DNA from 2 places in the Saccharobesus litoralis genome. Region 2 is predicted to be linked to the other one. Evidence: predicted binding sites of a transcription regulator. Region 2 holds the regulator's gene; the other holds the start of a gene.

Region 1 (16,742 bases), 540 kb from region 2:
ATGACCCCGACACTAGTGGCTTGTTTAACAGCGCCTGGTTTAGCCAATTTAATTTTCAACCAAGAAACATTAAATTGCTGCATAATTAAAGCAGCGACCTGTTCAGCCATGGTTTCAATTAACTCAAACTGGCGTGAGCTAGCAAAATCACAAACCGCTTGCGAGACTTTGGCATAATCTAATGCTAAGTTGATATCATCGGTTTGCGCGGCGGGTTTGTTAGGCCAAGCCATTTCAATCGTAAAAATTAATTTTTGTCGAATGCGCTTTTCCCAATCGTAAACACCAATACAGGAATCTACGCTCAAGTTCTCAATAAAAACAATTGCCATAGTGAAGTGTCAAATTCTTTGCTATTCTTGCCTGCGTTAAAACTGAGCAAGTGTCATTTATAAAATATTCAGGCAGATTAAGCGGCAACAAGGCTCAAAGACTTAATTAAAATCAAGTCAATCAACTAAGTTATCGTTAGATAAGAATCAGCCAAAAAGTGGTAGCGAGTCTAAGCTGACAAGTTTACCCTATTTTACTAAAAGGAAAAATACAGGACTGATGACGAATTTATTCTGGCCTATGCTGGTCATTGCATATTTGATAGGTTCATTATCAGGCGCTCGCTTGGCGCATGTATTCTTTCGTACCCCCAACCCACTCACACATGGCTCAGGAAACCCTGGGGCAACCAACATGTACCGTATCGGTGGCGCAAAAGCGGCGGCATTCACCTTTTTATTCGATACATTTAAAGCGGTTATACCTGTTTATGGCTCATACTTCCTTGGCTTACCACCAATTGAGTTAGGTATCATCGCGATTATCGCTTGTATGGGCCATATTTGGCCTGTGTATTACCGCTTTAAAGGCGGAAAAGGGGTCGCAACCGCATTTGGTTCAATGCTTCCACTGGGATTAGATTTGGGCTTACTGCTTGTGACAACTTGGACCGCAGTTTTATACAAGTCGCGCTTTTCTTCCTTAGCGTCGATAACCACAGCGGGAATTGCGCCGCTATATGTTTACTTCTTAAAGCCAGACTATGTATACCCAAGTTTAATGCTATGTTTACTCATTGTCGGCCGTCACACCGCCAATATTCGACGCTTACTAGATGGCAATGAAAGAACAATGGATGAAAAACATCTATCCGCTTTACGAAAATTAAAAAGAAAAGCGAAGAGAAAAGATCCTTGATCTCCGCCTAAAACTTAAACCGCAGGCAACTCTTCAATTGGCCAGCGCGGTTTAACCACTGCATCCAAAGTGGTTTGGCCCGCTTTAAGCCTTTGCATGCCCGCATAAGCAATCATAGCGCCGTTATCGGTACAAAATTCAGTACGCGGATAATACACTTGCCCGCCTAACTTACGCATTAACTCAGCTAATTGCTCACGTAAAAAGACATTGGCACTCACCCCACCAGCAATGACCAATCGCTTAAGCCCTGTTTGCTTTAACGCTCGCTTACATTTAATTAATAAGGTATCAACGGCGGCTTCTTGGAATGCATAGGCGATGTCAGCTAATGTTTGCTGATCTGCATTATCCACACCCCCTTCCGCGCGTAATGTATTAGCTGTGAAGGTTTTTAACCCAGAAAAACTAAAGTCTAACCCTGGACGATCTGTCATTGGACGTGGAAATTTATAGCGCCCAGCTTGACCTTGTTCTGCTAATTTGGCCAACCTTGGCCCACCTGGATAATCTAAATTCATTAATTTAGCGGTTTTATCGAAGGCCTCACCCACCGCATCGTCAATACTCTCACCTAAAATTCGGTATTGGCCAATGCCTTGTACTTCAACGAGTAAAGTATGCCCCCCAGAAACAAGCAAAGCGATAAAAGGAAATTCAGGTACATCATCTTCCAGCATTGGCGCTAACAAATGTCCTTCCATATGATGCACTGGGACAACAGGCTTTTGCCATGCAAAGCCTAATCCTCGCGCGACGGTTGAGCCCACTAATAATGCACCAACTAGACCAGGGCCCGCCGTATAAGCAATACCATCGATATCGTCCTTGGATGAATTGGCCTGTTTTAGCGCGGCTTCAATTAAGGGTAATGTTTTACGCACATGGTCGCGAGAGGCTAACTCTGGCACCACACCACCGTAATCGGCATGTAACTTAACCTGACTATATAATTGATGGGCTAACAGGCCTTGCTGATCGTCATAAATCGCAATGCCGGTCTCATCACATGAAGTTTCAATACCGATAATTCGCATAAGTTACACTCTTAAAACAGGCTGGCCGCGCATTTTAGCGACGTTGGCATTTTTTTCAAACAAAAGTTGCTTTACAAGCATAAGGCCTTGGGTTTAGAATGCCGCACCATTTTTTAGTCACTCGTTCATTATTTAGGCAGAGCGAGTTTAAATTAACATCCTTGAGGTGATTTTTAATGCCAGTTATTAAGGTAAAAGATAACGAGCCGTTTGACGTAGCTTTACGCCGTTTCAAGCGTTCATGTGAAAAAGCGGGTATCCTTTCAGAAGTTCGTCGTCGCGAGCACTATGAAAAGCCAACTTCTGAGCGTAAGCGTAAAAAAGCTGCTGCAGTTAAGCGTTCTGCTAAAAAAGTAGCTCGCGAAAACGCACGTCGTACTCGTCTTTACTAAGAATTAGATTCAACTCATGAGCTTAATTGCCCAGTTAAAGGACGCACAAAAAGACGCGATGCGAGCGAAAGATAAAGCTCGCCTTGGAACTATTCGTATGGCTTTAGCCGCGATCAAACAAATTGAGATCGACGAGAAAAAAGAGCTGAATGATGACGATGTCATCGCCGTTTTAACCAAAATGGTTAAACAACGTAAAGACTCTTTTAGCCAATTCCAAGATGCTGGCCGCGAAGACTTAGCTGCTAACGAAGCCGCCGAGATTGAAGTAATTGAAGGTTTCTTGCCTGCTAAATTAAGCGAAGCCGAAATTAAAGAATTGATATCTGCTGCCATCACATCATCAGGTGCACAAGGTATGCAAGATATGGGGAAAGTCATGGGCGTGTTAAAACCCCAGATCCAAGGCCGCGCCGATATGGGTGCCGTAAGTCAGCAGGTAAGAGCTGCTTTAAATAGCTAATACCCTTTCTCCAAATACGACTTTCACAAAACCGCACTCGTTGCGGTTTTGTTTTTTCTGACTGACAACAAAAGCAAAACCCTCTAAGATAACTGGGTTAATCAATCGCTAAAAACTGAAGTAACCAATATGGCTGGCCGCATCCCTCGCCCCTTTTTAGATGACCTAATTGCTAGAACCGATATCGTTGAATTAATCGACAGCCGTGTTCGTCTAAAAAAAGCAGGGCGTAATTATCAAGCCTGCTGCCCATTCCACAACGAAAAGTCACCCTCGTTTACTGTCGCACCTGATAAACAGTTTTATCATTGTTTTGGTTGCGGAGCCCATGGCAATGTAATTTCGTTTTTGATGGAGCATGACAGGTTAGAATTTGTTGATGCCGTTGAAGAACTTGCCGGTATGCACGGTATGGAAGTACCCCGTGAACAAGGTGGCAATCCGCAAGACGCGCACAAAAGTCAGCAAATTAAAGCCGATTGGGATGTTATGCAAAATGCCGCTGTTTTTTTTCAGCAACAGTTAGTTCAGCATCCAAATTCAGCTAATGTGCAAGCCTATATTCAAGGCCGTGGGTTAGACCAAAGTACCGTCGAGCGTTTTCAAATCGGTTACGCCCCCGACGGTTGGGATGGCTTACTCAAAACATTAGGCCGTGATCAGCAATCTGCCTATCAACTGCGTGACTTAGGCATGCTGATCGAAAATGATAACAAACGCTTATACGACCGTTTTCGTGATCGCTTAATGTTCCCTATTCATGACCGCCGTGGCAAATGTATTGGTTTTGGTGGTCGAGTTTTCGGCGACGGCACGCCCAAATATCTCAATTCACCGGAAACGCGAATTTTCCATAAAGGCAAAGAGCTATATGGCTTATATCAAGCACGGCAAAATAATCGCCGCTTAGAGCGTTTATTAGTTGTAGAAGGTTATATGGATGTGGTTGCATTAGCACAAGCGGGTATAGGTTATGCTGTTGCCTCACTTGGCACCGCAACCACACCAGAACAAATCCAACTAATGCTACGTTATGCACCAGAAATTGTCTGCTGTTACGATGGCGACAGAGCGGGTCGCTCAGCCGCTTGGCGCGCTTTAGAAAATGCCCTGCCTTATTTAACCGATAACGTAAAAATGCGCTTTGTATTTTTACCGGATAAAGAAGATCCAGACAGCCTAGTCAAACAAATTGGCCAACAGGCATTTGAAAAGCTGATTGACGAAGCCACGCCAATAGAGACTTTTTTATTTGAAGAACTCGCGCAACAAGCCAATATTGACAGTTTACAAGGTAAAGCCAAGCTGAATGAGCTGCTAACCCCAATATTAACCCAAATGCCGGATGGTGAAGTTAAACGTCTATTGATAGATAAGCTGGAACAAAAGACACGAGTAGAAAAAGCAAGAACGTCTAATACAGATAAATTAAAACATGCCAAACAAAAGCGAGCTTTGTATAACGAAAAAACCAACAGCAAAGCCACACCTATACGTAAAGCTTTAGCTCTGCTACTTGAAAATCCCAAATTAGCCAGCACATTACAACATATGACGGATGCGCAAATTTTGGCATTTTCCCAAGTGGATATGGCCGGCGTGAATCTCTTTATAGAAGTACTCATGTATTGCCGGAATCATCCCGATTGTAATGCAGCCCAAGTATTGGAACATTGGCGTCAAAGCCCTAATCAAGCCACCTTAGCTAAAGTGATGGCTTGGGAACACCATGTAGCTCCAGAAAACCAACAACAGGTGTTTCTCGATATCATGGAAAATATTTTGGTTTTATTTGTCAAACAGCGTAAAGAAGTATTAATGAACAAAGCTCGAATGAACCTCCTTCGACAAAATGAAAAACAAGAGCTAGAGCAATTGTTAAAAATGTAGGCAAAGCTAGCAAACAGCGCCTATAGTTAGCATCAAAGCGCATGTTAAATAGACATGCATATAAAATGCATTATTTTTAATACAGTAATTAACAGACCGTGTTATAATTGGTCGTTTACTGTCCTCGTATTTTGACCAACTAAAGATTATAAGTGGAAGCCTGTATGGAGCCAAACCGCCAGTCACAACTAAAGCTTCTCGTTGCTAAAGGCAAAGAACAAGGTTATTTAACCTATGCTGAAGTCAACGATCACCTTCCTCAGGAAATTGTCGACTCAGATCAAATTGAAGACATCATTGGTATGATCAACGATATGGGTATTCAGGTGTTTGAAACAGCACCTGATGCCGATCAACTTTTGATGGCTGAAGAAACCAATACTACCGATGAAGATGCGGCTGAAGCGGCCGCACAAGCACTTGCAACGGTAGAAAGTGAAATTGGTCGTACGACTGACCCTGTGCGTATGTACATGCGTGAAATGGGTACCGTTGAACTACTCACTCGCGAAGGCGAAATAGAAATTGCCAAGCGCATTGAAGATGGTATTAACCAAGTACAATCTTCAGTTGCTGAATACCCAGATTCAATGTCTCACTTATTAAGCGAGTGGGACAGATACGAAGCAGAAGAGATTCGCTTATCTGACATCGTCACTGGCTTTATCGACCCCAATGAAGTAGACGATATCGCACCTACCGCCACGCATGTCGGCTCTGAGTTATCGGATGAAGATTTAGATGATGAAGACGATGACGACAGCGAAGAGGAAGAAGAAGATACAGGTATCGATCCGGAGGAAGCCAAAGAGAAGTTCACTGAATTACGCAAGGCATATGAACTTGTCTGTAGTCATATTGACGCTCATGGCCGTGAAGATACCAAATCTCAATTAGCTATTGCAGCATTAACAGAGTTATTTAGAGAGTTCCGTTTAGTTCCCAAGCAGTTTGATCTGCTAGTCGGCAACATGCGCACCATGATGGATCGTGTTCGTACTCAAGAACGTTTAATCATGAAGTTAACCGTTGAGTACGCAAAAATGCCTAAAGTGGAATTTATGCGAGCATTTGCCGGTGATGAATCGTCAACTGAATGGTTAAGCAAAGCGGTTGCTTCTGGTAAAGATTATGCGCCAGCACTTGAGCGCCAACGCCCAGATATTGAACGCAGCATTCTTAAACTTAAGTCAATTGAAGAAGAAACCCAGCTAAACATCCACGCGATTAAAGACATTAACCGCCGCATGTCAATTGGTGAAGCGAAAGCTCGCCGAGCCAAGAAAGAGATGGTTGAAGCTAACTTACGTTTGGTTATTTCAATTGCCAAGAAATACACTAACCGTGGTTTACAGTTCTTGGATCTTATCCAAGAAGGTAACATTGGCTTAATGAAAGCGGTTGATAAGTTTGAATACCGTCGTGGTTATAAATTCTCGACTTACGCAACTTGGTGGATCCGTCAGGCCATTACTCGTTCAATTGCTGACCAAGCGCGTACTATCCGTATTCCTGTGCATATGATTGAAACGATCAACAAATTGAATCGTATTTCTCGTCAAATGTTGCAAGAAATGGGTCGTGAACCAACTCCGGAAGAATTAGCAGAACAAATGCTAATGCCGGAAGACAAGATCCGTAAAGTGTTAAAAATTGCTAAAGAGCCAATCTCAATGGAGACACCTATTGGTGACGACGAAGATTCGCATCTTGGTGATTTTATTGAAGATGCTACAATCGACTCACCCGTTGATTCAGCTACTTCAGAAAGCTTGAAAAACGCCACTCGTGACGTATTAGCCGGCTTAACTGCACGTGAATCTAAAGTCTTGCGTATGCGTTTTGGTATTGATATGAATACCGACCACACATTAGAAGAAGTGGGTAAACAATTTGACGTGACACGTGAACGTATTCGCCAGATTGAAGCAAAAGCATTGCGTAAACTACGCCATCCGTCTCGCTCAGAGCAGCTTAAGAGCTTCTTAGACGAATAATCTTTCGCTTGTAGCAAAAGACGAACATAAAAAACGCGACTTTAAGTCGCGTTTTTTGTATCTGCATATTATCCGTTACGACAAACATTCCTCTTCCCGCCCCCTTCTCAGAAAGAGGAAATAAGAAAGAAAAAAGGGCACTCAATTGAGCACCCAAACCACGGAGTTGGAAACTTTTATTAGCTGGCGATATAAATGGTTATTTTACTGGCCGGTTCTCAGGTTCTGTTCTGCAAACATTCAAGATTTTTTCCCAACAAATCTTAAGTATCTGCATCGATGCTCGCCTTATAAATGTAATTTCAAACTCAATGAGCTTTAGTAGGCAAGGCAGACAAAATTCCTATCGTAGGTAAGGCTCTTGGCTTACAAGCCCCTACTTTTGGTAGTCTTGCATTGACCTGCCAATATATTTGGCAGGTCAATGCAAGCATAAATGCTCGCCCACTAAAAGCTTAATTTCAAACTCAATGTGCTTTAGGCAAGGCAGACAAAATTTCTAACCCAGGGAGCGTACAGCGAGTACGTGACCTGGGTAGAAATTGCGGTCGAACGCAGCATAAAGTGCATTGAGGCAGAAATTTACCAGCCTTCGACACCAGTCATATCAGGCAACTGGTGCGCTATACCCTTATGACAATCTATACAAGTTTTCTCGCCCGCTTTTAACGAGGTTGAATGCTGCTCGGCTGCACGTGGGCTTTGTGATGTAAAGTCCATGTAATCAAAGTTATGACAGTTACGACATTCCAAAGAATCATTACTTTTTAAACGGTGCCATTCGTTTTCTGCCAAACGGCGACGATGATCAAGGAACTTATCGCGTGTATTAATGGTGCCGAAGATCTTACCCCACACTTCTTTAGAAGCCTGCATTTTACGAGCTATTTTATCTGTCCAATTGTGCGGCACATGGCAATCTGGGCATGTGGCACGTACACCGGAACGGTTTGAAAAATGAATAGTGCTTTTCATTTCTTCATACACATTCGCTTCCATTTCATGACAACCAATACAAAACTGTTCTGTGTTGGTTGCTTCTAGGGCGGTGTTAAATCCCCCCCAGAAGATAATACCCGCGACAAAACCACCAACAACCAAAAAGCCTAAGCTATAACAGGCACTGGGTTTTTTAAGTGTCTGCCAGCCAATTTGTAAAAGTCTTTTCATTTTAGCCTCCTACTATTTGGCTTTAGGTAACTTGGTATTAGTTAACTTGTCTTTCATCAAGCTTTGCATATCGGTAAAGTTATTATCGATGAGCGGTTGCGCATTTTTCTGTGTTACGTGGCACTGATTACAAAAGTAACGTCGCGGTGAAATTTCAGCCAAGAAGTTACCATCTCTATCCATAAAGTGAGTCACACTCACCATAGGCGCTTGAGACTCTTGGGTGCGTTCGCGACTATGGCAAGACATGCACTTATTAGCATTTAAGTTCACTTCATAATTACGCGTTTGATGCGGGATCACTGGTGGCTGCATCGGGTAACTACGTTTTTGCTTAACGTCGGTATTGACCACTTTGGGGATCACTTTCGGCGTTTTTTGCTGTTCGATTTGCGTATCCTTACGCAGCGTTGCTATTTCAGAATCTCCCGCCAGTGCACTTAAGGTAGGTAACACAAACGCGACAGCAACAATACTTAACCACTTTTTATTAATAAGTTTCATTGTTTTTCTCCTAAACCTTAACCACTTTGACAGCACATTTTTTAAAGTCTGTTTCTTTTGATAACGGGTCTGTGGCATCCAATGTCACTTTATTAACTAAGCGACTCGCATCAAACCAAGGCATAAACACTAGACCCTTAGGTGGCTTGTTGCGGCCCCGTGTTTCAACTCGTGTTTGCACCTCACCGCGCCGAGAAACAATTTTAACTAGGTCGCCTCGGCGCATATCACGAGCACGCGCGTCATCTGGGTGCATATATATCAATGCATCGGGTATGGCTTTATAAAGCTCGGGCACACGTTGAGTCATTGAACCTGAATGCCAATGCTCTAACACCCGTCCTGTAGACAACCATAAGTCATATTCTTCATCAGGAGATTCTGCTGGCGGCTCGTAAGGCAGAGCAAATATCAAGGCTTTACCGTCGGGTTTGCCGTAAAACTCAAAGTCTTTCCCTGGTTTAACATAAGGGTCTGAACCTTCTTTAAAACGCCATAGCGTCTCTTTGCCGTCAACAACCGGCCAACGTAAACCGCGCACAGTGTGATACACATCATACGGTGCTAAATCATGAGCTTTGCCGCGCCCAAAGCTGGCATATTCTTCAAACAAACCTTTTTGAATGTAGAAACCAAATTCGCGCGCTTCATCATTTAAGCGATCGTCTGGGATTTCATCTAAGCCATACTTATTGACCTTGCCGTTGGCATACAAAATATCGAACAAAGTTTTATTACGATATTCTGGTTTTTTCGCTAGCAAATCAGCAGGCCAAACATCTTGCACCTTAAAACGCTTTGAAAATTCAACTAATTGCCATAAATCAGATTTAGCCCCTTCCGGCGCTTTAACCATTTGATACCAAGCTTGAGTACGACGCTCAGCATTACCATAAGCCCCTTCTTTTTCTACCCACATTGCGGTTGGTAAAATTAAGTCTGCCGCTTGCGCTGTGACAGTTGGATATGGGTCTGATACCACAACAAAGTTTTTAGGATTGCGATAACCCGGATAGCCCTCTTCCATCATATTGGCAGCCGCTTGCATATTGTTATTACACTGCACCCAATAAAAGTTCAGCTTGCCATCTTTTAACATACGGTTTTGCAAAACCGCATGGTAACCCGGTTTCGGCGGGATAGTCCCTTCAGGTAATTGCCAGATTTTTTCGGCATAATCTCGGTGAGCTTTCTTGGCTACCACCATATCAGCCGGTAATCGATGAGCAAACGTGCCAACTTCACGAGCCGTACCACAAGCTGATGGTTGACCGGTTAATGAGAATGGGCTGTTACCCGGCGTAGATATTTTCCCGGTTAATAGGTGAATGTTATAAATCAGGTTATTAGCCCAAACACCGCGCGTATGTTGGTTAAAGCCCATCGTCCAAAAAGAACAAACTTTGCGCTTAGGATCAGCATATAACTCGGCTAATTGTTCAAGCTTATCAACAGGTACCCCTGATAATTTAGACGTATATTCGGCTGTGTAAGTACTAACAAACTCGGCATATTGCTTAAAATTGATCGGAGTAGATGAACCTGCCGTTTTATTGTTATTTTTCGCTTTGCGCTCTAACGGATGCTCAGGGCGTAAACCATAGCCAATATCCGTTTGCCCTTTAACAAACTTAGTGTGCTTATTAACAAAGTCTTTGTTTACCTTGTCATTTTGAATAATGTAATTAGCAATATAGTTAAGAATGGCTAAGTCAGTTTGGGGGGTAAAAATCATGCCGTTATCGGCTAAATCAAAGCTACGGTGTTCAAAAGTAGAAAGAACATGAACCTTGACATGCGGAGCGCTTAAACGACGATCGGTAATACGAGTCCATAAAATAGGATGCATTTCTGCCATGTTTGAACCCCACAGCACCATGGCATCTGTTGCTTCAATGTCGTCATAGCAACCCATAGGTTCATCGATACCAAAGGTACGCATAAAACCACCAACAGCTGATGCCATACAATGACGAGCATTGGGATCAATATTATTTGATAAAAAACCCGCCTTATACAATTTAGCGGCGGCATAGCCCTCCATCACTGTCCATTGACCTGAACCAAACATGCCGATGGCTGTTGGGCCAGAATCACGTAAGGCTTTTTTGGCTTTTTGTTCCATAATGTCAAAAGCTTCTTGCCAACTGACGGGTTCAAAATCACCATTTTTGTCAAATTTACCGTTTTTCTTACGTAATAATGGCGTGGTTAAACGGTCTTTACCGTACATAATTTTAGATAAAAAGTAGCCTTTAACGCAGTTTAAGCCTTTATTAACCGGTGATTTGATATCACCATGAGTGGCTACAACTTTACCGTCCATAACACCTACGTTTACGCTACAGCCCGTTCCACAAAAACGACAAGGGGCTTTATCCCATTTTAGTTTGGTAAATTCACTACTTGTAATTAAGTTACTGGCTTTTGCGGGTACCGCGACACCGGCAACGCCCGCCGCGGCAGCTACCGCATTGGCTTTGATAAATTCTCGGCGATTGATAGTCATATTATTCCCCAGTGAAATTAAACTTGTTCTGTTAAAAATTGGTGGTATACCGGCGCCAAAGTCAAAATGGCGCTATCTTGTTTGATGTCATCAATGGTTTTACCAATGCGATTTTGACTATCAGCTTCAATCGTAAAAACAATTTTGCCTTCATCACTTACCGCGTGAATTTCGCTGCCGGCTTGGCTTAAAATGCTGTTTTGCACCTTTTGAATTTGTGCCGGTATCGCCTGAGCAACAAAACTGGCTACGTGGTACTCGGGCTGGCTCGCTTCTTGTACTGCGGACATAGCTCATTTACTCCGTGGTAGAGGGTTGAGTTAGATTAAAGTCGATTGATTGCTGCGGGCACGACTCAATACAAGCGCCGCATTGACTGCAATCGGTCAGGTTTATTTCAGGTTTAGGAATAGCTGAATCGATATAACGAAAGTGAATGGCCCTGGAATCACACGCGTCTCGACAGCTTTGACAATAAATATCATGACTGGCAAAGCATTTATCGTTGATTTGAATATTGGCAGACCAGGGTTTTTGGCTCTTGTCATCAACAAACATGGCCTTGCTGCAAACGGCAACGCATTTTTGACAAAATGTACACTCTGCAGTTGAAAAATCAGCTTGTGGCCAGCCTTGTTTATCACGCTTTAAAAGCTGAGTTTCACACGCTGCAATACAATCACCACATTGATCACATAAATTGAAAAATGTTTGCTCATCTTTCAACCAAGGTAAACGCATGGCTGGCTGCCAATGACGCTTACCGGTTAAAAATCCGCGACGGCTACGATTAATCATGCGGGTTAGACCTTGCCATTCCTAAAATAGTCATCCACCAGACTTATGCGCCTGGAGGACCAAATAACAGTTGGCTAATCCACACCATAAACCCATAGCCACCAACAATAATGATGGACAAAATGGGGGCGAGAAAAATAGTCAAAAACAGAAAGGTATTTCTTTCTCGGCTCTTCAACTCTGAAGTTTGTTCTTGGTTCATAGATCACCTATCTAGCTTCTTTGCTGGTGATCAAATTAACAACTCTTAAAAAAGGAACTTTGCGTGAGATCAATTTTTGGCCAGCGACTTGAATAGAGTCAGCGTTAAGCTCAATTGATCTGATCTACATCAAGTTTTACCGCGTATCGTCGATAGCAAACTAGGCTTAGACGTTTTCACATAAAGACGTTTAGACGTCTAGACGTAAAAACTTGCAAATTAATTTAAAATGAATACACTGTGCGCACTTTGTCGATGGCTAAAAAACCATCGAAATAACCGACTTATCCAGTCAACTACTTGTTAGTTTGCTAAAGACTGCTAAACCAAGAGGATAAAGCCATGGCTAAACATCTATTTACTTCAGAATCAGTTTCTGAAGGCCATCCGGATAAAATTGCTGATCAGATCTCTGATGCCGTATTAGACGCCATCTTAGAGCAAGACCCAAAGGCTCGTGTTGCTTGTGAAACTTATGTTAAAACCGGCATGGTCATGGTAGGTGGTGAAGTAACCACTTCTGCATGGGTAGACATTGAAGAACTCACCCGTAAAACCGTGCGCGAAATTGGTTACGTTCATTCCGACATGGGCTTTGATGCTGACTCTTGTGCCATTCTAAACACCATTGGTAAGCAATCACCTGATATTAATCAAGGTGTTGACCGTTCTCGTCCAGAAGACCAAGGTGCCGGCGACCAAGGTTTAATGTTTGGTTATGCATCGAACGAAACTGACGTGTTAATGCCTGCTCCTATTACTTACTCTCACCGTTTGGTTAAACGCCAAGCAGAAGTACGTAAAAACGGTACTCTTCCTTGGTTGCGCCCTGACGCTAAATCACAAGTTACCTTTGCTTATGAAAATGGCGTAATCACAGGTATTGATGCGGTAGTTTTATCAACCCAGCACTGTGACAGTATTTCTACACCTGACTTACGCGAAGCCGTAATGGAAGAAATCATCAAGCCTGTGTTACCAGCAGAATGGTTAAATGCTGAAACCCAATTCCATATTAACCCGACCGGCCGTTTTGTTATTGGTGGTCCTATGGGTGACTGCGGATTAACTGGCCGTAAAATCATTGTAGATACTTATGGCGGTATGGCACGTCACGGCGGTGGCGCTTTCTCTGGTAAAGATCCATCTAAAGTTGACCGCTCTGCAGCTTATGCGGGACGCTACGTAGCCAAAAATATTGTTGCGGCAGGTTTAGCTGACCGTTGTGAAATTCAAGTGTCTTACGCGATTGGCGTTGCAGAACCAACCTCGATCAGTGTTGAAACATTCGGTACTGGTAAAATTGCCGAAGACAAGTTAACGGATATCGTGCGCGCTAATTTCGATTTACGCCCGTATGGTATTTTAACCATGTTAGATTTAGAGCGTCCTATCTACCAAGCTACTGCTGCTTACGGTCATTTTGGTCGCGAAGAATTTCCATGGGAAAAAACCGACAAAGTTGATGCATTAAAAGCAGCTGCTGGTCTGTAATAGGCTCAAATTTAGCTTTAGTAAATGTTAGTTAGCCTAACAAATTGATTAGGCTAACATTTTAAACTTAACAACTACCCCTACCTCATAACCCAAGCGCCTCTCGTTCAATTGAGCAAAGTACCACTCCCTCATTGCCACTATGGCTTTCTACTTTAGCTACTAATTTGAGACTCCATCAATTCACGTTTTCATTCTAACTTGGATTAAAATAGGATCCACACCCAGAGGACGTGGTTTTAATTTTTAATAAAATCTTATTCGTAAACATTTAAAGACAGTTTAAACACTTTAAAATACGTTTAAATACATTAATCGCAGTGTAATTGTTGACGAACTAGTTATTGTTGCGGTAAATTTAGATCAAAGTTAATTTCTACTCTGTAGCAAGAACTGATATTAATAACTGTCATTTAAGCGCAATTAAACTACGCTTAAATGTACTAAGAGTATATTCAATAATATTTATGCCGCTCAAATAAATTGCAGGGCTGATATATAAAGTTATATACTCTCGCGCCGATAGCCTATAATAGGTGAGGTAATCTAAATTCGTAAAGCTTACGTATAAATAAGTTATACGAATGTATTTTAAGGAGATTGTTATGAAAAATATATATTTAAACAAAGCCATTAATGGGACTGCTCTAAGTCCTTCTATTGACGAAGGCTATTTAGACACTCCTTTACAAGATGGATATCTTGACTAATATCCATTCACACTTAAGTACTAAGCCTCCTGTTGGAGGCTTTTTGGTTTTTGGGATACTGCGAGTAACACAATGGAAGATCATTACACAATATCGGATACCATTAATTCCATCATTAAACGCGAAGCAAACTTTTTCAACTACACATCAATAGCAATAAGTTTATTAATAGCTACTTTTGCATGTGGTGCGAATGGGCATTCTGAAGGGTTCTATGCTGATAATAAATTGATATTTTGGATAGCTTCTTATTTATTCTTCTTTATAGGAGTGTTTGTTCCTCTTAATAAAGCAAAATTTTTACCTTATGGTAAACGTTTTTTTTGGGGTGGTTTTGGTGTTCTAGGGTTAGCACTTTTATTCTTAGTAGTAGCTATTTGGCAAAGTGCAATCCCTCAAGGTGGTGCATCAAAAATGAATTCAGAGGCAATAGACCTGCTTGGTTATACATCAGCAGGTGCTCTTGTGATATTAGGGTGGTTCGTCCAGCATCAATTGACTAGGCAACACAACAAGACCAATCACTCTCTAAATGTGTTATTGCAAATGCGCGTTTCGGAAGAATTTCAAGAGCAAACTCGCTTAGCCAATAGGTATTATCCTAGTAGAAGCCATACAACAATAAGCAAGGAAGACGTCGAAACATATCACTCAAGTAATACAGTCTTAAGCAATACCGACTTAACTGATACACAAAAAAAAATTCAAAGTATATCTGCTCACTCTTACTTACTTAACTACTATGAATTTCTAGCTTATGGCATAAAATCAGGTGTATTGGATGAGGAGTTGTTGTTTCAAACAATTGGGGCTGTTGTTATTGGTCACTACCAAAGAGCTGAGCAAATAGTTTCCTATGCTAGAAACAAATCAAAGAAAACTTTTTCAAATCTCGTTGAACTGGAAGAACGATGGAAAGAACGCCGAGACTTTGATTGCCTTCAGCTTGATAAAAAACAAAAAAACAAAAGGGGCTAGTAGCCAATATTGTTCAGGCTTGAGGGGGAATTACTTCTATCGTCAATTATACACTAATTAAATGAGTCAAAGGACAGCCAAATAGTGTAATTCATAGCTAACTAAAATTTTATAGATTGTGCTCAGAAATCGGTATTTTTACCCAAACTTCCACCTAAAAAAGATAATATTGATGCAGGTCGAATCGGGTAGTATGAGAGACAAAATATAAGCGGTGTGCGACATCGAGCCACCGCTTATAAAATCAAGGGGATTGAATTAACTACTTTTTAGCCTTAGCAAACGCTTCAGCAAAGGCGTTACCCATAGCACCGCCACCTAGGCTATTACCACCAAAACTCTTCTGACCACCGCCAGATTTACCGCGGTTGTTACCAGCACCACGTTTGGTTTGATTTGGATTACCTTTCGCTTTATTGTCGCTCGCTGTGGCATGAACTTCGTCATTTAAGCGCATAGTAAAACCAATACGCTTACGCGCCACATCCACTTCTGTGACTTTCACTTTAACTATGTCACCCGCTTTAACTACTTTGCGCGGATCATCAATAAAGGTTTCTGACATGGCTGAAATATGTACTAGGCCGTCTTGATGTACGCCGACATCAATAAAAGCCCCAAAGTTGGTCACATTGGTCACCACACCTTCTAACTTCATTCCCACTTTTAGGTCATTAATGGAGTCCACCCCTTCTTTAAAGGTGGCTGTTTTAAACTCAGGGCGCGGATCGCGTCCCGGTTTATCTAACTCTTTAATAATGTCAGTAACCGTCGGCAGACCAAACTTTTCGTCAGTATAGTCAGCCGCTTTTAACGCTTTTAATTTAGTACTGTTGCCGATCAATTCGTTAACCGCGACTTGGTTAGCCTCAACAATTTTCTTAACGACAGGATAGGCTTCTGGATGTACAGACGAGGCATCAAGTGGATTGTCGCCATCAGCAATGCGTAAAAAGCCAGCACATTGTTCAAATGCTTTTGGCCCTAAACGTGTGACTTTTTTCAACTCACTACGATTTTGGAATCGGCCATTACTGTCACGAAATTCAACAATATTTTGCGCTAAGGTTTTATTTAAACCCGAGACACGAGTCAATAATGGAACGGATGCCATGTTTAAATCAACACCCACCGCGTTAACACAATCTTCCACGACAGCATCTAGCGCTCGCGCTAACATGCTCTGGCTCACATCATGCTGATACTGCCCCACACCAATAGACTTAGGCTCAATTTTTACTAGCTCGGCTAATGGATCTTGTAAACGACGCGCAATAGATACCGCACCGCGCAATGAAACGTCCATATTTGGAAACTCAAGCGCAGCTGTCTCACTTGCCGAGTACACAGATGCACCCGCCTCGTTAACCATAACTTTAACCAGCTTTAATTCGGCTTCGTCTTTCA
Region 2 (16,742 bases):
CAGCAATGACAAAAACAGTGGCGAAAATAATGACGAAAAATCCACTGGCACACAGGTTAATAGTGCTAAGCAAGCGGAGCAACAGCTAGGAGAAACGACTCAGGTGGAACAGGTGTTGGACTCTGTTGTTGGTGAAGTTCAGAGCCTTATCAATAAAACGGCTGAAGTCGTTGGGATCAAAGAAAAGCCCTCTAAAGCCAAAATTGACAATAAGCCCGGTGAAATAGCGTTGAGCAACAATGTTTCAGCTGAGCTAAATCAAATCACCCGCGTACAACTGGCCTACAATGTAAAAAATAAAGAACCAGTCGGTGAAGTACCTAAGTTTTTAGCGGCACAGAATAAAACCATTAAACTGTATTTTTTTACTGAGCTGGCCAATTACCAATTTCCCGTTGTTACCCATCGCTGGATCTGGCGTGATAAAGTGGTTTCAGAAGTCACACTGGATGTTAAAGCAAAAAATTGGCGTACTTGGTCAAATAAAAGGGTGTTATGGCGCTGGCAAGGCGATTGGCGGGTAGAGGTACTGGACGGCAATAATAACATTATGTTTACTCAACACTTTACATACGGCTCTTAAATTACCTGCCGTTTGTCTAGTATAGTCAAAGCGTTCCTTAATTAAATTCACGAAATTAACAAACACATTAAACCTATTATGAGCAAAACGTTACGTATCGCCACTCGAGAATCAGCACTCGCCATGTGGCAGGCAGAATTTGTTAAAGCTGAGCTAGAAAAGCATCATCCTGATCTAAACGTTGTGCTTCTGCCAATGAAATCGCAAGGCGATAAAATATTGGATACTCCTTTAGCGAAAATTGGCGGTAAAGGTTTATTTATTAAAGAGCTCGAGCAAGCCATGCTGGAAGGTAAAGCAGATATTGCTGTGCATTCAATGAAAGACGTACCCATGGAGTTTCCTGAAGGGTTGCAATTGGCGGTGATCTGCGAGCGCGAAGACCCGCGTGATGCTTTTGTATCAAACCAATACCAGAGTATCGACGAATTACCGCAAGGTGCTATTGTTGGCACTTCAAGCTTGCGTCGTGAATGCCAATTAAAGGCTTATCGACCTGATCTACAAATCAATTTTTTACGCGGTAACGTTAATACCCGCTTACGAAAATTAGATGAAGGCCAATACGACGCGATTATTCTGGCTTCTGCTGGGTTAATTCGTTTAGAAATGCCAGAGCGAATTAAGCAATACATTGCGCCTGAATTGATTTTACCAGCGGTAGGTCAAGGTGCTGTGGGTATCGAAAGCCGTAGCGGTGATGATGAAACATTAGCCCTGTTGGCACCATTAGCCCATGCGCAAACTACAGCGCGATTAACCGCCGAACGAGCTTTTAACAAGACCTTGAATGGTGGTTGCCAAGTACCCATTGGTGGATTTGCAACATTAGCGGGTGATGAAATCACGTTCCGTGGTTTAGTGGCTTCAATTGATGGTAAGCAGCGATTTGAGTTTCAAGCCAAGGCTCCAATTAGCCAAGCGGAACAGTTAGGTCAAAATGTGGCAGAGAATTTGTTGGCTCAAGGTGCTGGCGAGGTCTTAAAAGCCGTTTATGGCGACTAAATTACTTAGCGTTTTCAATCCAAGGTTTGGCTCCAAAGGTCAAGCCTTACATCAAGCACTGCAGAATGAAAACTTTACGCCCTTGTCGATCCCATTGTTGGCCATTGAAGTTGGTGTAGATAAAACGTGCTTTTACCATGCTATTCGCGATAGCCTTGCTCGCAATCTTGCACCAAGATTAATTGTTACCAGTGCTAATACCTTATCCGCTTTTGAACAGTGTGATGCTGCAATAAAAAAACAATTAATTAATTGGCCCTGTTTTGCTATAGGTAAAGCCACTCAGCAGGCTTTGTTAGCGTATGGTTTTAAACAGGTTTGCTGCGCCGATAGCGATACATCGGAAGCGTTACTCGCTAAAATTAAACTTGGATCTACTGATCAACAAACATATTGGATAATTAAAGGCGAAGGCGGTCGCAATACTTTGTTGCAAGGACTCAAACAACTAGACCATCAAGTTGCAACATTTGCTGTTTATAAACGCTGTTGGTTATCTATTAGTTATCAACAAGCTCAAGCAATTGCGCAACAAGATGCTTGGCTTATTACAAGTGGCGAAATGCTGTTACACTTACAACAAGAATTGCAAAATCATGGCGTAAGTTGTCGAGCTTCTACGTTAATTTTTGTACCGAGCCAACGTATTGTCGACATCGCTAGACAAAATCAAATTGAAAACGTGATCAATTGTCAAAGTGCATTAAACTCAAACATGATCACGGTATTAAAAAGTCTTAATAAGGGTTTTAGAGGTACAAATTAAGCCAGTGCCGCTAAGCAAGGTAAATGCATGACTCAAGAACAACAAAAGCAAGATACTGAAACAAACAACAAGCAATCCATTGAACGTGTTGAAAGTGTTGATAGTACTGATGCGCAAGGTGGACAGTCAGAAGCGGATGACAAACCGTCTCGCCAAGCCAGCAGCGAGGCGACTGCTGAACAAACTCAGGCACCGTCAGTTGACAATGCAGCTAGCAAAACCAAACCGGCAGTTGCTGTCGAGTCTGAGTTGCGTGGTGCAGCGCAAACTGTAGTGGTTAAAAAAGGCGGTGCCATTGCCTGGTTTGCCTTGCTATTGGCTTTATTCAGTATCGCGGCTATTGGTTTTCTAGGATGGCAGTTTTGGCTAAACCAACAAAAGTTTGATCAAAGCCAAGCTTTGCTTGAACAGCAACAGCAAAAGCAATCAGAGTGGCAAGCAACTCAAGTTAAAAATCAACAGGCATTTACCCAGCAAGTCGAACGCTTTATTGAGCAGTTTCAGCAACAAGCCCAACAGCAAGCGAGACAAAATCAAACTCAGCTTGATGCACTCATTAAAGAGATCAAGGCAAAAAGTGCTAGCAGTGATGAAGCTACTGCCAGAGCGGATGTTAAGCAACTGGTTTCAATAGCGGGACGAAAAATCTGGTTGGCGCAAGACTTAGTCGGCGCTATCAATGCGTTAGAAGCGGCGCAAGCTAGGATCAGCAAATATAAAAATGCTAAATGGTTACCTTTACGCCAAGCGTTAGCCAATGATATTGGTTTGATCCAAGGCTTACCTCGCCCAGCCACCGAGGACACTTACCTCCAGTTAGTCACCTTGGCTAATGAAATGGCCAGTTTTCCAATTTTTGTTGTCCCTGAGCCGCAGCAACCTAAAGAAGATTTAACCTTATCAAATTCGGTAGAGCATTGGTGGCCTAACTTACTTAAGTCAGCACGCAGCATGACCATAGGCTTTTTTGAAGTGAGCCAGCGGCAAAATATTCAGCCATTGGTATCTCCGAGCCAAGAAGCGAATTTACGCCATAATTTAGCCTCGAAAATGGTTTCGGCACAATTGGCTTTACTTAACAATAAGCAATCAGTGTACTCAGCGTCTTTACTGGATGCGGCAAAGTGGCTTAACGAGTATTACGCGCAAAATTACCCTCCGGTGCAACAAGCGATTAGCAAGTTGAATGAACTAGCGCTAATGCCGATAGTGACAAGCTTTGATCAAGTGAAACTAAGTAGCTTTATCCATGTTGAATCAACGCAACCTAAAATTATAAAAGCCTTGGCCGCACCTAAGTTGTCACAGCCTGCATCGCCGGCATTATCTCAGCCAGAATCTATGCCCGAGGCAGCCGGAACAAAACAAGGGTTGCAAGATAGCCAAGAGTCTCAAAACGAAAACAGTGACAATGCAACCCAAGCGAGTGAGCCACAAACTGGAGTCAGTTCTGAAGATGAGAAGCAATCAGACACACTTGAGCAACCAACGCAATCCAGCGATGGCGGGCTAGAACTGCAAGTAACTCCGAATCAGCCAGGCTCAACCACTGAAGATGAGAGCGAGGCTATTTTATGATCCGCTTAATCGGTCTTTTTCTGGTTTTTAGCATTGTTTTGTTTATCGGCTCGACTTTTTGGGGTGATAAGGGCTACGTGTTAATTGCGATGGGGCAAACCACGTTGGAAACAACTGTGGTCGCATTAGGTTTGATGATGGTGTTTGGTTATTTCGCTTTGCGCATTGTACTAAATATTGTTTTTGGACTTTTTCATGCTGGGCAATTGACCCGAGATTGGCGTAAAAAACGCCGCTATAGCAAAGTCTTAACTAAATTTGAAACGGCGTTTGAGGCGTTGTTAAACCATGAATATGCAGCAGCTGAGAAGTTAAGTTGTCAAACGGCAGAAATAAGCCCTATTAAAAAATCACATTATCTGTTGGCTGCGGAAGCTGCTAAGCAGCAAGGCGAATATGAACGTCAAGCGCAATACAGTTTACGCGCAGTTGAACAAGGTAGTGAAATTGAAAAACAGCTGGCCATTGCGCATACATTAAAAGAAGAAGGGCAAATTAATAAGGCAATCGAGAAAACCGAAGCTTTATTGAAAAAAGATCCCAAACAAAGCCAAACCTTAGTATTACTGGCCATGCTGTATAACGAAGCAGGGCGCTATTTGGCATTAAGTGAGTTGTTAAAGCGTGTAAAACAGTACACTAACTTGCCGAGTGAAATATTTGAAAACTTTGTAAAAAATGCCTACCAAGGCTTGTATCAAGATGCAGTGCAAGTTAAGGATTTAAAGCAAATACATCGTTTGTATGCGGCGGTTAATAAAATCAGTGAGTGGCCAGATAAGTTAAGTTGCTTGTATGTCAATGCAATGATCCAAGCTGGATTTGCCGCCGATGCGGAAAAGTTTATTTTGAAAGCCGCGAAAAGCCAATTAACTCCAGAGTTACTTGAAACAATTAAACGAGTACCCTTTCCGCAACCGTTAAAGTTAATTGCTTGGTTAGAGCAAGAAATTAAGAAATCGCCAGATAATATGTTACTTGTTTCCGCTTTAGGTTATGTCGCCTGTGGTGCACGTGATTGGCAATTAGCACGCAAAGCGCTAGACATAGTGATCCGTCACGAGCCGAGTGCCGAGCATTACTTTAAATTAGCTGATGTGTTAGAGCATTTACAACAGCCACAACAAGCACTTTCTTGTTATAAAAAAGGGGTTAAGCTCGCTGCTTAGTCTTTGGCTTTTATGTAAGTCGAGTACGACAGGTTTAATTAATTCAATTTACTTTAATACGTATTAGAGCTATCGAGTTACTGGATTTTGTTTCATACAAGTCCTAACTATTTACTAAGGGATCGTGGTTATTAAGGATCTGATTTTTTACAAAAATCGATAGGACAAGAGTTTGAATCTAAGCCAAGTTGTTGTTATTTTGTTAAGAAACGCGGTTTAGCATAACCAAAAAATCTAACTACACCTCCTGTTCAACTGATATTGCATAACATATATTTTATGCTTATTTATCACTCTCGTTCGTGGTTATAATCGCCAATTATAGATCATGGTATTGCTAGTTTTCGTCGTCATTGGGTTGATAGTGGCATTTCTAGCATAGTGATAATGGTTATAGAACATGAAATATCAGGCTTACTTAAAACGTATTGGTTACGTAGACCAGCCGCAAGCAGATTTAGCCACTCTAACCGAGTTACATCGTTTACACGCCTTTGCGATCCCGTTTGAAAACTTCGATGTCCATTTGAATAAGGGCGTTGAGTTAAATAAGCAGCATGTGATGAAAAAGCTGGTAGAGCTTAACCGTGGTGGTTATTGCTATGAATTAAACGGTGCGTTTCATGATCTACTGTGTGAAATCGGCTTTAATGTTAAATATCTAACCTCTCGGCCTATGTTTGGCTATGAAGAGGTTCGGCCGAAAACCCATATGATCTTGTTGGTCGATATTGATGGCGTCGATTATTTGGTCGACCTCGGATTTACAGGGCTCAACATAATTGAGCCCATTCCGCTGAGTTTTAATATTGAGCATTGGCAAGCTGGATTTGGCTTTCGCATCATTCAACAACACGATCCGGCATTTTGCGAGAAGGCGGAAGCGACTTACATTATGCAAACCTGTTTAATGGACAGCTCCGATTGGCTTAACTTGTTTAGTTTTGATTTGGTCGAGCAAGCTTATGTCGATTATATTTTACCTAATCACTTCAATTGCACGTCACACCTATCTATTTGTACTCATAAACTCATAGCGGCTATTTACAAACCTAATGGTCGTGTGCGTTTGGTCGATAATCAAGTTAAGTGTGAGCTTGATAATCAAGTGAGTACCTATGTCATACAATCCGCGGCAGAGTTAAAACAGCAATTATTACAGTGGTTTGGTTTAGCGGTTGATGATGAGCAAAGCCAAATTTTGTTTGATGTGGCGATGACATAGCTTGTGATTGTCAGTCAGCAATATCACTACACAAAACTTTACGCGGTTATTTAAGTCAATGGTAGTAGAGTATAGCTATAGTTATTACGACGCCTGTGAAGTACTTGATAAGAGAGGATTGTGCATTTGATTAAACAACGGCTTATTACGTTATTCTTAATCTTGGGTGTGGCTTGGAGTGGCCCAACACTGGTAGCGAAAGAGCTATCTTTACAAGAAAAACGTAAGCTATTTGCCGCCGCAGAATATGACGCCAGTAAAGGCCGTACCCAATCTTATCGTTCCGCTTTACAAAAATTGGGTGATTACCCGCTTGCTCCTTATGTTGAGATGGCTTACCTCAAACGCTATCCGTCATTAAAAAATAAGCAGCGGGTTCGAGAGTTTTTAAATCTGTATACCGGAACACCATTAGAGTGGCCGGTACGCAGTGCTTGGCTGAAGTACCTTGGTAAAAAAGGTGAAGCTGTCACTTACCTGTATGATTTTCGTAAAACCTCTAGTGCTGAATTAAACTGTTATAAGCTGCGTTCCGAATTAGCGATTGGTGGCAAGGTGAGTGTGATCGCTGAACAAATCGCTGATCTGTGGGTTGTGGGCGAGTCACAACCCAAAGCTTGTGATCCCTTGTTTAAACAATGGCAAGATGCAGGTTATCGTTCAGTAGAACACATTAAAAAGCGTATTGAATTAGCCGCTACAGGCGGCAAGCATACTTTATTGCCTTATCTTATTGGCTTGCTGCCGCAGCAAGATCAGGCATGGGGGCAATTATGGCGTAAAGTGAGACGTGATCCGGGGCAAGTGACTCGCCTTAGTCAATTCAAACGCTCAAATGATTACGCACCGATGATCGCGTACGGCTTGCAGCGCTATATATGGCGTAACGAAGATAAAAGCATAGCGACTTGGCAGCTCGCTCAGCAGCGCTACGCATTTACGGCTGAACAGGCATTGGCAGTTAATAAAAAATTTGCCTTAGCGTTGGCAAGCCAAGGTGATGAGCGTGGCTTAGATTACTTTAAACATATCCCAGTCAATGAATTAGACAGCCAGCTTAGACATTGGCATTTAGCTATATTGTTGAAACAGCAAGATTGGGTCGCCATTGCTAGCTTTGTGCAAAGTTTGCCACAAGAGGCGATGGCAGAGTTGTCTAACCAATATTGGTTGTCGCGCGCACAAAAGCAACTCGGTATTAAACACACGGCTGTTAACCGTTTTAAGCAAATTGCTAAAGAACGCCACTACTATGGTTTTTTAGCGGCAGCGCAGGTTGATCAACAAACTCAAATAAACAACTACCCTTACCAAGCACACTATAAACAGCTAGAGGAGTTATCTGAAGCTCCGGGTGCCAAACGTGCATTTGAATTTTTACAGTTGAAGCGCTATACCTCGGCGCGTCGCGAGTGGTGGCACTACAAGCGGACCTTGAGTGAAGACGAAAAAGCCACCGCAGCTATTATCGCCGCGCGTTGGCAATGGCATGATCAAGCCTTGCGAACTATCTCGCAAGCCGGTTATTTAGATGATGTTGATCTGCGTTTTCCGTTAGCATTTGAATCTAAATTTAAGCATTATGCCAAGCAATACAAAATTCCTACTTCACTGGCGTTTGCTGTCGCACGGCGTGAAAGTACTTTTATGACAGATGCCCATTCGAGTGCTGGCGCGCGTGGCTTAATGCAGCTAATGCCGGCTACCGCAAAACAGGTTGCAGGGCGAAAATTGTCGAGCCGTAAACTTTATGACCCCTCGACAAATATTAAGCTGGGTACCAAATATTTGCGTCAGTTGCTAAATAAAGTAGACGATGAATTACCACTAGCGATTGCTTCTTATAACGCAGGTTATCATAGGGTGCGTAAGTGGGTACCACAAGGCGAAGAGATGGATCTCGATCTGTGGATCGAAACTATTCCTTACAAAGAGACCCGTGAATACGTAAAAAGTGTTTTGGCTTACCAGCAAGTTTACTCACAGTTATTAGGCGATCAGCAAAACTTATTTACCCCGATAATTAACAAAAAAATGGGTGTGGTTAAATAAGCTAACTTTTAGCTTATTTAACCTTTCATATATTGTTGTTTATTACTGGAAGTTGTTTATCTAATTGAAATTTAAGGTTTATTTATAATTGGTATAAATAATGAAGTACCTTGTCTAGTTTTGTTAATTTTATAGTCAAAGCGATCAGGTTTTAGGGGAAGCCGTCAAGCTTCGAGGCCCCATGAGCATATGCTCTATTATGTGATTGGGGCGAGTAAGCGCTGACAATGAACCATAAGACCTGAGCGAGAAGACTATACTAGATAAGGGATTGAGTTATGAAAGCACCTATTATTGCACTGTTAGCCAGTGCGTTTGTTACGTTGTCCGGTTGTGTGGTTGTTATTGGAGATAAACAAGACTGGCATAGCAAGCGCCATCACATTGATATTGACCCTAAACAAGCTCAACAACTGCTGATTGATGCAGATGCCGGTAACCTGAATATCACAACGGATGCTAATGCTGCTGAAATTAAGTTAGTCGCCAAGATCCAATCGATAGATAAACATATTGATCCAGACCAAGTTATTCGCATTCGGCGAGACGAGGGCGTGATTTATATCGACTCCAATCAAAGAACCAGCTTCGATTACAGCTGGCGTAATCCGCAAAAAATTGATTTAACCCTTACCCTGCCAGAAAACATGTTGCTTAGTGTCAAACAAGGCAGTGGCGATATGGCGATCAAAGGTAATTATCAAGCGCTTAATATTACAGATGGTTCTGGTAACCTATTTTTAAATGATATTAATGGCCCAGTTGATGTTCATGATGGTAGTGGAAATATTAAGATTACATCAGTGTCTGGTAAGGTTAATATCGAGGATGGTTCTGGGCAAATCGATGCATCTCATATTACCGGTGATACGCAAATTAAAGATGGTTCGGGTGATTTAACCCTCAAAAATATTACTGGCCAGCTATATATTGATGATGGCTCAGGTGATATTAATGCAAGTCATATTCAGGGCTCGGTTAGCGTAGAAGATGGAGCAGGCGATATTAGGATCAAGCAAGCTAACAGCTTTACACTCATCCAAGATGGTTCTGGCGAGGTTAGTTTGAGTAATGTTAACGTTTCAGGAGAGCAAAATGGCTAGCGCAATACGTTTTTTAGTAACGCTTGGTTGTTTAGCTATTGCGTTAATTTTTATGAGCCAAGGCGCGGCACCTTTGGGTGCGGTATTTATTATTCTTGGTATTGTTTTTGAAGCTGTATTTTGGTGGCGTCTTGGCAAACATCTGGGTATGCACAAAAAGGCTAAAAAAATCCCATTAGCAAAAGCTAATGGGATATAAAAGGGGAGATATACAAACACATTTCAATCACAATATTCAGGACTCGTGGTTATTGGATTAGTTCCAAATAAATTTGATCAAAATTAAATTTATTTTTCCGCGGGTTGTAAAGTTGAAGTGTAAGCTTGCTAAGGATTGGTTGTTATTAATGTCACTGACTTATTTATAGTCAAAGCGATCGGGTTTTAGGGGCAGGTTTTTAGTACTGTTTCCAGAAAGAAATGATCAGTTGAATCACTCGCATAATTTACTATCACTAGTGATGTTTTTAGCCATATTTAGATTAAATAAACAACTTCAGGCTGAGCTTGTCGAAGTCTTATTACTTTCTAATTTACCGACACTTCGACTGCTTCGCGCTCAGTGTGAAAGTGATCACCAATGTTTTCAACTAATCAAAATTAAATTGAAAAGGTACTAGTTCCAGACGAAACCTAAGTACTTACATCCATGTAAGCAAAGTCGAGAGTAAGCGCAGACAATGAACCATAAAATCTGAGCGAGAAGACTATATTGAGCGAACTTGTAAGGTAAAAGCCTCACCCACCAAGATTACTCTTCGTCAATTAGTGCATCTTCATCACTAATATCGACATCCATCTCTTGCAAAATTTCGCGCACTAGTTCTGGAATTTTATGCGGATTGTTTTTTTCTAAATCGGTATCGGATGGTAGCGGTTGGCCAGTAAACGCATGGAGAAAGGCTTCACACAATAATTCACTGTTGGTTGCATGGCGCAGATTATTCACTTGGCGGCGGGTTCTTTCGTCAGTGAGTACTTTAAGCACTTTTACCGGAATACTGACCGTGACCTTTTTGACTTGTTCACTTTTTTTGCCGTGTTCCGCGTAGGGATGTATGTATTTGCCGTTCCACTTTGCCATAAAATTTTCTTAGTGCTGGTGCCACTTGCTATCTATTTTTTATTGCGGATAGCTCGGCAGTTGCTTTAACAGGGTTGAGTATTATTATGTAACTGCTTTACAAGGTATAGCAAAGCTACCCCAATATAAATCTAGGTTTTATTCTAACTTGCCGATATGCTTCGTCAAGTAGCGCATTAAATGTCGTTTTGCCTATTTTAATGGCATATATACCTAAATCGGTTTGACTCCGTTGGCTGCAAAGGCTAAATTCTGGCCGTATAGACGTCTGAAAACTCCTAGTAGGATCCCATGAGCAAGAAAACTCTAGCAACTATCGCGGTACGCGGTGGTATTGAAAGCGATAAAAATTACGCTGCGGTTGTGCCGCCCATTTATTTGTCTTCGACTTACGCCTTCGCTGGCTTTGATAAAAAAGGCCCATACGATTATAGCCGCTGTGGTAACCCGACTCGCGATATTTTAGCGGAAACCTTAGCAGAGCTTGAGCAAGGCGAGCATGGAATTGTTACCGCTACGGGTACGGCTGCGATCAACCTTGCTTTGCAATTACTTAGCCCTGACGATCTATTAGTGGTACCGCATGACTGCTATGGTGGTAGTTATCGCTTATTCGTTAATTTAGCGGACAAAGGTAACTTTAAATTAAAAGTTATCAACATGACTAACCAAGCTGAGTTAGATGCCGCGATTGCCGCTAAGCCAAAATTAATTTGGGTTGAAACGCCAAGTAACCCTTTATTACGCATTGTTGATCTTAAAAAAATCTGTGCTCAAGCTAAAGCACAAGGCGCATTAGTTGCCGTTGATAACACTTTCTTAACGCCAGTGTGTCAACAACCATTAACTTTAGGTGCCGATATTGTTGTGCATTCAGCAACTAAATATATCAATGGTCATTCAGATGTGGTTTCTGGGGCATTAATTACCAAAACCAAAGAGTTAGGTGAAGAACTAGCTTGGTGGGCAAACTGTATCGGAATTACTGGCGGTGCATTTGACAGCTATTTAACCTTGCGTGGTGTGCGTACATTAGTGCCTCGTATGCGTCAGCATCAAGAAAATGCCAATAAACTGGTGGCATTATTAGATGGTCATGCCGCAGTTGATACTGTGTATCACCCAAGTTTACCAAGCCATCCAGGGCATGAAATTGCCAAAGAACAACAGCATGGTTTTGGCGCCATGTTAAGTTTTGAACTTAAAGGTGGTGTAGAGCAAGTTACGCAATTTATTGATGCGTTAGAGCACTTTTCATTAGCTGAATCGTTAGGCGGTACAGAAAGCTTAGTTTGTCATCCATCCACTATGACCCATGCTGCTATGGATGCCGAAGCGCAAGCAAAGGCAGGTATTAGCCAAACCTTGATGCGTTTCTCGGTTGGTATTGAAGATGGCGATGAGCTTGTTGAAGATGTGAAGCAAGCGCTAGATTCATTAGTTTAGAGATAAAAATGCATTTAATTTAAATTTTTATTCATTTTTATTGAATAAAAATTCATTTAGATCTAGACTAACAAAAGTGGAGGAAAGCCCGTAAAGGCTTTCCTTTTGTCGTTTTTAATACTCATATTTTTAATTGGCCAAATATTCATCGCTTTTTTATTTTGCGCTGCTAGAATATGCGGTTTTTCAAAATAGTCGGCCATTTACTTAGCTAAGGTAGTTAAGTTGTAAAATTGGGTCAAAATAAGGATTGAAGCAGAAGATGATTAGAGTTTCGATTGTTGGTGCAAGTGGTTATACAGGTGCAGAATTAGCTGCATTAGTTCATAAACATCCACAGTTTCAAATTGCGGGTCTGTACGTATCAGAAAATAGCGCAGACGCATACAAGCCGTTCTCTTCTATTCACGGCCAGTTTGCTTATCAGATTGATCGCACTTTGATCCCAATTGCCGAAAGTCAAATTGGCAAAATTGTGTCTGAGTGTGATGCGGTGTTTTTATGTACACCACATGCAGCGAGTGTTGAATGGGTAGCACAAGCACGTCATCACGGTGCAGTTGTTTTTGATTTATCAGGTGCTTATCGTTTATCTGATTTAAATGTAATCAAAAAATACTATGGTTTCGACCACAAATACCCAGAGTTATTACAGCAAGCTGTATATGGTTTAGCTGAGTGGAACCACGAAGCCATTCGTAAGGCCGATATTGTTGCAGTACCAGGTTGTTACCCTACAGCGTCTTTGTCAGCACTTAAGCCGTTACAAGAAGCGGATCTTATTGATTCAAATGTACTGCCTATTATCAATGCAACCAGTGGTGTATCGGGGGCAGGCCGTCGTGCTAGCTTAACGTCTAGCTATTGTGAAGTTAGCTTAAACCCTTACGGCGTATTAGGTCACAGACACCAGCCTGAAATTGCTGAACATTTAGACCATCCGGTTATTTTTACGCCGCATTTAGGTAACTTTAAGCGTGGTATTTTAGCGACTATTACCTTGAAATTACGTGAAGGCATTAGTGAAAATCAAGTAAACGCAGCCTATGCGAGCGCATATGAAGGTAAGTCGATTGTGCGTTTACGTCAAAGCTGGCCATCAATTGCTGATGTTGAAGGTACACCTTTTGTTGATCTTCATTGGCAGCTTGACCCGCAAACTGGTTACTTAGTGGTTGTATCGGCTATCGATAACCTATTAAAAGGTGCCGCAGGCCAAGCCATGCAGTGTGCTAATTTACGTTTTGGTTATGCATCAAGCAAAGGTCTTATTTAATGACCTCAGCAGTAAAAACCTTAGTGATTAAAGTCGGCGGTGCGTTATTAGAAAACGCCGACTGTTTACGCGCTTTTTTAAAAGAATTAGATCAAATTAGTCAAAGTCAGCCAGTGGTTGTGGTCCATGGCGGCGGTGCTTTGGTGCAAAAGCTCTTGGCTGATTTAGGTCACAAAAGCGAAAAGAAAGACGGTTTACGTATTACCCCAACTGAACACATGCCCTACGTGGTTGGTGGTTTAGCGGGGACAGCTAACAAGCAAATGGTGGCTGTGGGTATCGAAGTGGGTGCTAAGCCGGTAGGTGTTTGTTTAGCGGATGGTGCTGATATTCAATGTCAGGTCAATGATCCTGACTTAGGGTGCGTTGGTGAGGTCGCGCAAGGTTCAGCTGGTCTTATCCAGCATTTGTTAGCGGGTGGTTACTTACCTCTAGTGAGTTCAATTGGCGCAACTGCTGACGGGCAATTACTTAATGTTAATGCCGACCAAGCGGCAGAAGCCATCGCCAAGATTTTAAATGGCCAGTTGGTTTTGTTATCAGACGTTGATGGTATTTTGGATGGTGATAAACAAGTTATCCCAACCATGACGCGTGATGTTGCCGATCAATTGATCGCTGAAGGTGTTATCACTGATGGCATGGTGGTTAAAGTTAATACGGCATTAACTACGGCTAAAACCCTACAAGCGCCAATTGGTATTTTAAACTGGCGTGAACCCAAACTTATTTCACAGTGGTTAGCTAGCAAAGATTGCGGCACCACAGTTGTAGCTGAATAGCCAAAGGCTTTGGCTCGTCAAAACAGGTAGCGAAATGGAAAACTTTTTATCAACTAAAGATCTAAGCAAAGAGCAGATTTTAGATTTAGTTAAATTGGCAGCGGATCATAAGCAGAATCCGGGTAAATATTCGCAAGCATTAGCGGGTAAATCAGTCGCCACTATTTATGAAAAGCCATCTTTGCGTACCCGAGTCAGTTTTGATGTGGGTATTGCCAAAATGGGTGGCCACTCAGTTTATCTTGACCAACAAAATGGTGCCTTAGGTAAGCGTGAGTCTGTTAAAGATTTTGCCTTGAATTTATCTTGCTGGGTTGATTGTATTGTTGCGCGTGTATTTAGTCACAATACCTTAACTGAGTTAGCTGAATTTGCGAGCGTGCCGGTTGTTAATTCGCTATGTGATTTATATCACCCATGTCAGGCGATTGCCGATTACCAAGCTTTGTATGAAGCGCGAGGTAATAGTTTAGAAGGCGCCTCGTTGGCTTATATTGGTGATGGCAATAATGTCACTCATTCTCTCATGCTGGCTGGCGCTATTTTAGGTTTGAAAGTGGTATCTGTTACACCAGTTGGCTATAGTCCAGACGCGCAAATTGTTCAGCTTGCTCAGCAATTAGCCGCTAAAAACGGTGGTGAAATTATTATCAGTAATGATGTTGCGGCGGCTAAAGGGGTCGATGCGATTTATAATGATACTTGGATCTCCATGGGTGACAGCAAGTCGATTGACGACATCAAGCAAATTTTTGCGCCATATCAGACTACAGGTAAGTTAATGAGTGACTTAGGTGCTAAATTCTTTATGCACTGTCAGCCGGTTTACCGCGGTATTGAAGTGACTGATGAAGTGGTTGATAGTGAGCAATCTATCTTAATGGCGCAAGCGGAAAATCGTATGCATGCGCAAAACGCCGTGTTAATGACACTGCTAAAATAATTGTATTTATTGTAGGTCGCCGAAAAATTGTTCCATACATTTTCGGCATTTCCTACATCCTTGTAGGTCGGGCAATTGTTGCCCGATAATGTAAAAGGTAATGTCGGGTTAAAACCCGACCTACAAAGAGAGTAATTTCATGTCAGATATCAAAAAGGTTGTACTCGCCTACTCAGGTGGTTTAGATACTTCGGCTATCATTCCTTGGTTAAAAGAAAACTACAATGGTTGTGAAGTTGTGGCTTTCTGTGCTGATGTTGGTCAAGGCGAAGACGAGTTAGAAGGCATTGTTGAAAAAGCCATCGCTTCAGGCGCTAGCGAATGTCACGTTGTTGATCTTAAAGAAGAATTTGTTAAAGACTATATCTTCCCAATCGTTAAGACGGGTGCGGTATATGAAGGTGAATACCTATTAGGTACGTCAATGGCTCGCCCAGTTATCGCTAAGGCGCACGTTGAAGTTGCGCTTAAAGTAGGTGCTGATGCAGTTTGTCACGGTTGTACAGGTAAAGGTAACGACCAAGTTCGTTTCGAATCTTGTTTCGCTGCGCTAGCGCCACAATTAAAAGTGATTGCGCCATGGCGTGAGTGGGACATGCGTTCTCGTGAAGACTTACTTAACTACTTAGCAGAGCGTAACATTCCTTGTTCTGCTTCATTAACTAAGATTTACAGCCGTGATGCTAACGCATGGCACATTTCACACGAAGGTGGTGAAATTGAAGATCCATGGAACGAGCCGTCTAAAGGCATCTGGACCATGACGGTTGATCCTATGGATGCTCCGGACGAGTCAGCTACCATCGAATTAAGTTTCGATAAAGGTGAGTTAGTTGCCGTTGATGGTCAAAAGTTATCGGCGCATGAGTCTCTAGTTTACTTAAACGAAAAAGCGGCAGCGCATGGTGTAGGTCGTATCGACATCGTAGAAAACCGTTTAGTGGGCATGAAGTCGCGTGGTTGTTATGAAACTCCAGGCGGTACTGTATTAATGAAAGCCTATAAAGCGCTTGAGTGTATGGTATTAGATAAAAACTCACTTAAGTTCCGTGAGCAAGTTGGTCTTGAATTCTCTCACGTGATTTATGACGGCCGTTGGTTCACGCCACTATCTAAGTCTTTATTAGCGGCTGCTGCTTCATTCGCTGAAGAAATCACAGGTGATATCGTCGTACGTTTATACAAAGGTAACTGTACTGTTATCCAACGTCGTTCACCAAACAGCTTGTATAACGAAGAGTTCTCAACTTTCGGTGAAGACGAAGTTTACAACCAAAAAGACGCAGAAGGCTTTATTCGTTTATTCAGTCTTTCAAGCCGGATCGGTGCTTTGAACAAAGCAAGCAAATAATTTGTAGGTCGTCGCTTGCGGCGACTTTGCAGGCTATTTAGCCTATTTGTTTCGGGTTAAATAACTTAAATCCTCTAGCGCGTTTGCTCTAGAGGATTTTTTACCATTTATTCAACTGAGTTTATTGCTTTGCTTTGTAGCTTGATTGTCGAGTGAGAAAAGCAATAAGCTCAACCAAATTTAAGGGTTTATCAAAGCCGATAAGCCCAGCATTACCTTTTATGCGAGGAGATCTAACATGGCATTATGGGGTGGTCGTTTTAAAGAAGCGGCAAGCGCACAGTTTAAGAAATTTAATGATTCACTGCCGGTAGATTACCGTATGGCCGTGCAAGATATTGTTGGTTCTATGGCGTGGGCTGAAGCCTTAAGTCAGGTT

Evidence for each region. Region 2 encodes MetJ, which represses methionine synthesis genes. Its sites were predicted from a motif close to TAGACGTCTAGACGTCTA; they were not measured.
Region 1: a site for MetJ is predicted at 12,345-12,362, ahead of metK (methionine adenosyltransferase). Genes of this name have one in related genera too.

Annotation. Positions count from the first base shown of each region.
Region 1 is NZ_CP026604.1:2,981,462-2,998,203, reverse strand. Features, by position in the region: gene folB (dihydroneopterin aldolase) at 1-332, opposite strand, end outside; gene plsY (glycerol-3-phosphate 1-O-acyltransferase PlsY) at 553-1,191, shown strand; gene tsaD (tRNA (adenosine(37)-N6)-threonylcarbamoyltransferase complex transferase subunit TsaD) at 1,206-2,228, opposite strand; gene rpsU (30S ribosomal protein S21) at 2,405-2,620, shown strand; gene C2869_RS10715 (GatB/YqeY domain-containing protein) at 2,637-3,083, shown strand; gene dnaG (DNA primase) at 3,213-4,973, shown strand; gene rpoD (RNA polymerase sigma factor RpoD) at 5,138-6,970, shown strand; gene C2869_RS10700 (cytochrome c3 family protein) at 7,553-8,140, opposite strand; gene C2869_RS10695 (nitrate reductase cytochrome c-type subunit) at 8,153-8,644, opposite strand; gene napA (nitrate reductase catalytic subunit NapA) at 8,655-11,153, opposite strand; gene C2869_RS10685 (chaperone NapD) at 11,171-11,443, opposite strand; gene napF (ferredoxin-type protein NapF) at 11,451-11,951, opposite strand; gene napE (periplasmic nitrate reductase, NapE protein) at 11,995-12,153, opposite strand; gene metK (methionine adenosyltransferase) at 12,496-13,647, shown strand; gene C2869_RS10665 (DUF4760 domain-containing protein) at 14,430-15,335, shown strand; gene C2869_RS10660 (Tex family protein) at 15,598-16,742, opposite strand, start outside.
Region 2 is NZ_CP026604.1:2,444,692-2,461,433, forward strand. Features, by position in the region: gene C2869_RS08535 (DUF2914 domain-containing protein) at 1-583, shown strand, start outside; gene hemC (hydroxymethylbilane synthase) at 662-1,588, shown strand; gene C2869_RS08545 (uroporphyrinogen-III synthase) at 1,578-2,354, shown strand; gene C2869_RS08550 (uroporphyrinogen-III C-methyltransferase) at 2,382-3,932, shown strand; gene C2869_RS08555 (heme biosynthesis HemY N-terminal domain-containing protein) at 3,929-5,101, shown strand; gene C2869_RS08560 (arylamine N-acetyltransferase family protein) at 5,502-6,326, shown strand; gene C2869_RS08565 (lytic transglycosylase domain-containing protein) at 6,447-8,378, shown strand; gene C2869_RS08570 (DUF4097 family beta strand repeat-containing protein) at 8,657-9,481, shown strand; gene C2869_RS08575 (hypothetical protein) at 9,474-9,680, shown strand; gene metJ (met regulon transcriptional regulator MetJ) at 10,233-10,565, opposite strand; gene metB (cystathionine gamma-synthase) at 10,857-12,011, shown strand; gene argC (N-acetyl-gamma-glutamyl-phosphate reductase) at 12,274-13,287, shown strand; gene argB (acetylglutamate kinase) at 13,287-14,069, shown strand; gene C2869_RS08600 (ornithine carbamoyltransferase) at 14,104-15,012, shown strand; gene C2869_RS08605 (argininosuccinate synthase) at 15,152-16,363, shown strand; gene argH (argininosuccinate lyase) at 16,602-16,742, shown strand, end outside.